DNA from 3 places in the Lysinibacillus sp. FSL K6-0057 genome. Region 3 is predicted to be linked to each of the others. Evidence: riboswitches for the same ligand, from Rfam matches in the RefSeq annotation. Region 3 holds a riboswitch; each other region holds the start of a gene.
What was found. Region 3 has a riboswitch for cobalamin ahead of MHB40_RS11495 (hypothetical protein). Riboswitches for the same ligand answer to the same signal wherever they lie in the genome.

Region 1: another riboswitch for cobalamin. It lies ahead of MHB40_RS12490 (glutaredoxin); the one in region 3 lies ahead of MHB40_RS11495 (hypothetical protein).
Region 2: another riboswitch for cobalamin. It lies ahead of MHB40_RS15615 ((2Fe-2S) ferredoxin domain-containing protein); the one in region 3 lies ahead of MHB40_RS11495 (hypothetical protein).

The regions. Positions count from the first base shown of each region.
Region 1 covers NZ_CP152047.1:2,552,792-2,555,113, forward strand. Annotated here, with positions in the region: gene MHB40_RS12485 (hypothetical protein) at 1-612, shown strand, start outside; cobalamin riboswitch at 913-1,091, shown strand; gene MHB40_RS12490 (glutaredoxin) at 1,208-1,432, shown strand; gene nrdI (class Ib ribonucleoside-diphosphate reductase assembly flavoprotein NrdI) at 1,429-1,788, shown strand; gene nrdE (class 1b ribonucleoside-diphosphate reductase subunit alpha) at 1,785-2,322, shown strand, end outside.
Region 2 covers NZ_CP152047.1:3,121,211-3,123,532, forward strand. Annotated here, with positions in the region: gene cobJ (precorrin-3B C(17)-methyltransferase) at 1-851, opposite strand, end outside; gene MHB40_RS15615 ((2Fe-2S) ferredoxin domain-containing protein) at 856-1,227, opposite strand; cobalamin riboswitch at 1,373-1,555, opposite strand; cobalamin riboswitch at 1,808-1,993, shown strand; gene MHB40_RS15620 (energy-coupling factor ABC transporter permease) at 2,141-2,322, shown strand, end outside.
Region 3 covers NZ_CP152047.1:2,351,225-2,353,546, forward strand. Annotated here, with positions in the region: gene MHB40_RS11490 (hypothetical protein) at 1-582, shown strand, start outside; cobalamin riboswitch at 706-890, shown strand; gene MHB40_RS11495 (hypothetical protein) at 1,117-1,872, shown strand; gene MHB40_RS11500 (translation factor GTPase family protein) at 2,023-2,322, opposite strand, start outside.

The DNA.
Region 1 (2,322 bases), 200 kb from region 3:
GATACTCTATTTAGAAATTTGGATCATTTTGAGCTAGAGAGATGCTTTGTATTAGAATATTTAGAGATACTGTTAAAATGGAATAAACAAACACACGCTATTTCTGAAGAAAAACTTCAAAAGCTTTGGATGAAACTGATAAGAAAATATAAATTTTCTCTTGATGAATGGGAAAGAAATGCTGGAAATACGAATATTCACTCGTATCTTGTGAAAGAACAAGGGCATGGTCTACAAAAATTAATTCGTTTTTACAGGGACCGTCATGGAGTGAAATGGTTAGAAAATGCCTTTGATTATGGCATGACATTGCTAATGAAAGGTGGGGAAATGCCAGCATTAGAAATGTTTTTCCTCACAAATTTAATATGTTACAAGTGGCAACTAGACTACTTAGAGGATAAAGAAGTGCAATATTACTTTTCTCATTCAGTAAATGGGAAAGTGAAAGAGGTCTATGATCGTTTTAGGGCTTACGATAGAGAACAGAATCTATTAACTGCAACTAAATTATATAAGCTTTTATCCAAATATAATCCTCAATTTCATACAAATTCTGCAGCAACGCCGGAATTTTATAAGGAATTGGCCCTGTTTATTGAAAAGCACTAATAGATGTTCCTAGTGTCAAACAGTCTATTTTTCTTCAGAATATAGACTGTTTCCATAGCTATTCAAGATTATTTTAGGCATTCTATAAATGAATAGATTTACTGTAGATAGATTTTAATAGAAAATCTCGTACATCGTTTAAAATATATATTTTGTTTAGGTATAAGTAATTAGTGATAATCTATTTCGAACTACATAATAAAAAATACTGAATAATCCAAAAATAAAGAAGTTTAGAATCTAGATTTACTTTTCATTTGAAGGATGGTAAACTTAAAACTATTGAACAACAACAATATATTGTGTTCGTTTTACTAAGGTACTACTATATGTAGTTTAAAAGGGAAGTTCGGTACAATTCCGACGCTGTCCCCGCAACTGTTAAGCTGACGATGATAGCATCCACTGTGCATGCGCATGGGAAGGAAATCAGAGAATGAAGCAAAGCCAGGAGACCTGCCTTTCTAAAACAAATTAATCATTTCTTCGGGGATTAAGAGATGGGAACGTCGGTATTTTTAGTATGTTAACGTTTCCATTTTAGCTATCTCTCTTAAAGAGATAGCCTTTTTATTTTATGAAAAGAGGGATTTCTATGAAACTTTATACGAAAACAATTTGTCCAAAATGCCTGTGGGTAAAATCTGAATTACAACGTGCAGGACTTGAAGCAGAAATTGTTAACATTGATCACGATGAACAAGCTAAGCAAACCATTATAGATGCAGGTTTTTTAAGTGTGCCTGTTTTAGAAATGAATGAAACCTTTATAGGAGATGTTCAGGAAATTGTTTCTCAAATTGAGTTGATTACCCTATGATCGTTTATGCAAGTCGTACAGGCAATGTCCGAAATGTTGTATCCAAATTAAAGGCAGAAGCTATCGAGCTCTCTGAAGAATTGCGACTGAATAAGCCGTATCTTTTAATTACCTACACAGATGGTTTAGGTGACATTCCAGCGAAGGTGCAACGCTTTTTAGAAAAAAACAGAGATTTTTGTAAAGGAGTAGTTGCCAGTGGCAATAGTAACTTTGGCCATCATGTATTTGGCGCTGCTGGTGAGAAAATTGCTACTACCTATCATGTACCCTTAGTAAGGAAATTAGATTTACGAGGCAATCAAACAGATTATGAAGCAATACAAACGTTTTATGAAACGAGGGTAATGAGATGAAAACCTATTTAAAGCTTAATAATGACGTACTGAATCGTTATAGTACAACTGGATTACTTGAGTTAGAAAAAGATCGTGAAGCTACGCGCCGCTACTTTTTAGAGTATGTCAACGTACGTTTGCGTTATTTTATAGATATTGAGGAAAAAATCCGCTATTTAGTTGATGAGGGCTACTATGAGAAAGCATTTATCGACATGTACGAAATGGAATTTATTAAGAAGTTGTATAAAAAAGCCTATGATTATAATTTCCGATTCCCATCCTTTATGAGCGCCAGCAAGTTTTATGATAGCTATGCTATGAAAAGTCGTGACGGCGAAGAGATTTTAGAAAAATATGAGGATCGTATTGTTATTATTGCTTTGTATTTGGCTCAAGGCAACACAGCTTTAGCAGAACGTTCTGTCGAAGCGATGATGGAAGCCTATCAACCTGCCACACCAACTGCATTGAATAGTGGCAAGAAAGCACGTGGTGAATTAGTAAGCTGCTTTAAATTATCAATGGATGACTCCATGAATAGTATTGCCG
Region 2 (2,322 bases), 770 kb from region 3:
CTTGCTGTTCCTGTCTCTTGATTCATTGCCCAAGGTTCATTTTCTTCACGCAAACGTTGATGTGGACGTAATGGTTGTTTTTCTTCCCCCAGGGTATATTTACGTTGGTAACCGCGTGGCGTAATCATCTTATTGTCATAGAAAAATGTTGATGAATTCCCGATAATGACAGTTGTCAGCATACCAATATCATGTTCTAGCATTTCTGCTAGCGTTGTCATGGTCACTTCTTGACGTTCTCGATACGCACTTTTCACAAGCCCTACTGGTGTGTCTGGCGAACGATATTCTAAGAGAATTCGCTGAGCTTCGACAATTTGTCTTGTACGGCGACCACTTTTAGGATTGTATAATGCGATGACAAAATCTGCCATAGCAGCTGCCTCGACACGCTTTGCAATCAAATTCCAAGGTGTTAGATGGTCACTTAAACTGATTGTACAAGCATCATGCATAATGGGTGCACCAAGTATGCTCGCACATGAATTAATCGCAGAAATACCAGGAACAATTTCTACTTCAATTCCTGTTGCTTCTGTCCAGCCTAGCTCGATTAACACCTCATACACTAATCCCGCCATGCCATAAACGCCTGCATCACCACTCGAAATCACCGAGACAATGCTCCCTGCCTCTGCTTGACGAACGGCTTCCTGCGCACGGGACACCTCTTCTGTCATGCCTGTGCTAACAATCGATTTCGCACTAACTAAATCTTGAATCAGCTCTACATAGGTTTTGTAGCCTATAATCATATCACTTTGTTGTAAAGCTTCTACTGCACGTGTCGTAATATGCTTAAAATCTCCAGGTCCAAAGCCTACTACGAAAATTTTTCCTTTTTGCGCCATGTTGTTACCCCTCTTTCACCTTTTCGATCCCTTTAATGGCTGTTGTTTGAGCAGTACGCTGTAATGTACCTTCACGAAGTGTAAAGACATGTTCGTTGTATAAGGATTCATGATGTAAATCTTGTACTAGTGTCCTAGCATGCTCTGTTGATGGCACACGATACCAATTCCCTTGAGGGTAGGCGATTACCACACAGGCATCCTTGCATCGTCCATTACAGCGCGTTCTTGTCGTATGTATTTCTTGATCGAGTGCTTGTCGCTGTATTTCATCTCGAATGGCTAAGGTAATTTCCTCACCATCCTTATTCATGCAACTACTGCCATTGCAAATAAAGAGATGTGTTTTCATCCCCTCTAAATTCCATGTTGTCATCTTCTGTCTCCCCTCATTTGCTTTCTGGAAAAAGAAAAACCTTTACTCTAAATCGAAGAGTAAAGGTTTTGTAGAAGCCAAATAAAAACGAATAGCATGAAATAAAGGTACTCGCTTCCGCTTCAACTTCTCCCTCCGAAAAGTTTGCATGCACAATCAAATAAGCAGGTTTCCTGACTTAAGCTTCATTTTACAGTCGCACCTTCCCAAGTTTGCACCAGTGGCTTTGCGATTTCATCAGCTATTACAGTAGCGGGGGCTGTATTGGATTTTCACCAATTTCCCTATTATCTCGAGCTATTCGAGCACTTATTGACGTTTTATATGAAATTTTTATTAGTATTTTAAATAGAAAACTGTCTTAATCATATCTTATTATTTTAAAATTTCAATATTTCTTTAAAAATTTATGACAAATTTATCAATTTTGAAGTGAACTGGGGTATAAAATTTATACAATATCCATCATTAGCACAATGAATATTATCAGAATATTCGCCGTTGACCTTTAATTAAAAAAATTTTATAAAAAGGTATAGCATATTTATGGAAAATCATGTTACACTTTGTCGTGAAATCTCACAATTGAATGTTTTTCGGTGTAAAATGCTTGCCATTTTGCTTAAAAGGGAAGCCGGTTTGAGTCCGGCGCGGTCCCGCCACTGTAATAGGGAGCTTTATAGAATATGTCACTGTCCAACGGATGGGAAGACCTATAAAGTATTGAACTAGAGCCAGGAGACCTGCCGAAAAATAGGTGATCGTTTCAGCCTACGAGGATAGGTGTGCGGCTTAGCAGATGAGAATGTTATTTGCTTTTTTAGCTATGCACTTTTCCACCAACGGAGAAGTGCTTTTTTATTTACGCACGCTACATTCTAAAAATCTATTAATTAGTTAGGAGGAAAGCTTTTTGAAATTTTCATGGTGGAAACTTAGTTATTTTTTATTGGCCTTTTTAATTGTGCCAAAACGTGCCTTTGCGATGCATATCATGGAAGGTTTTTTACCAATCGAATGGGCGATTTTTTGGTGGGTTATTTCTATTCCTTTTATCGTTCTAGGATTGCGTTCTATTCGCAAAACAATTGAAGA
Region 3 (2,322 bases):
AATGCAGAATTAGCAAGTGCTGAAATACTTCTTGAGCAAAATGCGGGTTTTGCAGCAGATTTAGAAGATAAACTAGAAACGACCATTAATATGTATTTAACAAAGATTAATATGTTGTTCCAAAAGTATATGGATATCTTTCATTTTGAGGGACATATCGAAAAAGAAAGAATAGAAGAGAAGGCAGGGCGTATTAAATACTTGCTTTATGTGAAAGCTCGTAAAATCGGTCATCAGGGTACTATGGAGGATGTCAGCTTAAAAGCGCGAAATGGCAAAGTAGGTAAAGGTGTTTCAGGAGGGGAGGAATCGTTAAGCTCGCTCCTCTTTGCCTTAGCTTTATTGCAAAACCTCTCGATAGCCCCAAGCTATATCGTACTTGATGAGTTTGATAGCGCACTAGATGATGAACGCAAGGACAAAGTATTTCATTTATATGCAAAAGAGTTAAATCGAAAGTTAATTATTTTATCTCCAAAAGCTCATGATAAAACCTATTACGACCATTTTTCCAAGGTATTTGTCATTGAACATAATTCATCTATCCCACAAAGTAGGATTGTTGGTTTCCAAAAGGTGTAGGACCATTTCGGTGAATGAAATTGTGTTTTAAACGAGCAAGAATTGACTTCTAAATGGCACTCCTTTACAATTAATTTTAATACTTTAATAGGAAAACGAGGTATTCTCGTTTCCTTACCAACTGAATAGCGTGTAGTAATAGGTGTAAATTGCGTGCAATTTGCTTAAAAGGGAAGTCGGTGCAAATCCGACACTGTCCCGCAACTGTAAATGTGAGCGACTTTTCAGCAACCACTGTCTTTGGACGGGAAGGAGAAAGGAAGCGATGACCATGAGTCAGGAGACCTGCCTGTTATGAGTACACACCAGTAACCTACGAGGAATAGGAGGTGGCATGTTGACAAAACAGAATGCTCTGTTCGTCACAGTACGTCAAACGCCCATAGTAAATGAAAGGGTTCACAATCGGACTCGTTCACACATACTTAGGGTTTGTTTGGCATTGTGTGATGAAAGAAGATAAAGCGAAGGATTTCCTCAAAACGTAGGGAGTCCTTTTTGTTTTGAAAATATGTACGCAAAGGGGATGCACGTATGACGAATATTCATGTAACGACAACGCTGGAAACGCCTTATGAAGATATGAACATTTGTAAGCAACCACGCACAGAAGTTGCCAAGAAAGCGAAAACAAGAATGGTGGTCGAATCGCTGATCGATCAATTATTAGCAACGAAGCTGATACGCAACGATCGCTTCTTTGAGCAAATCTTATATAATAAAGAAATTATTTGGATACAAAAAGGGGATGTGGACGGTCATCTATTGGCAAAGGCAGCATTAACAGATGAGCTGAAAACAAAGACCAATCATTTTATGATGTATATGCCGACCAATCCGATTGTCTATGAAGTCAATGGGGAAGCGTATCACTTAATTACGCGCATTGATTCAACACGCGCAAAGCCTAACCTTGATCGTCTAACATTGGAGCCAAAGCCTGTTTTAAGTGCCGCTCGTGTCAATGACTTATTATGCTCGATTGTCATGCGCTTTTATGAAACATATTTACACGATTTGGCACCTCACCATGACAAACTCATCGCATTCGTGCAGCAGGAATATGCCCAGTTTATTGAAGCGGTGCAAGCGTTAAATGATTATCACTTCAACTGGCATCCACGCGGCAATGGGCACGAGCTCTTACTGCAATTAATTGATCATCTGCAAATTTTAAAAAGTCACCCAGGCAAGGTACTGATTGATTTTACGAACAAGCATGACTACGTGATAGTAGAACCCGCTTATTTGATGGACAAACCAACAAAGAAAGCTGTCGGTGCACTATAAAAACAAGCCCTCCGTTTTATGGAGGGCTTGCTTTCATTTAAATGCAGGATCGAAATATATTCACGTTCAAGCAAGAAATACTCGCGCTTGAGCGAAGAATACCCGCGGAAGCAAGCAAAACGCCTCCGAGCGAGCAGGCCGACTCCTGCCCTATAAACAATGCATGGCTGCCTGAGCTTCATGCCACGGAACCGTATATCCTTTGCCCTTTGCACAAAAAATACTAGAGGAACTATATTCAGGGTCGGCATTTTTATCGTAGCCAATCTGTGCAATCACTTCCTCTGTATTATGGCACATATCATAGCCATCAAATTGGAGTGTGAGTGCGCCTTTTCCATTTGTATAGGCAGCAAAGGTTGTGCTGTAGCTCATTAAAGTGGCAACGGGCGCGCGACCTGTTAGCACCACATCTGTTTCGGATAATATCGGGTCATCGAATGTGCCTGC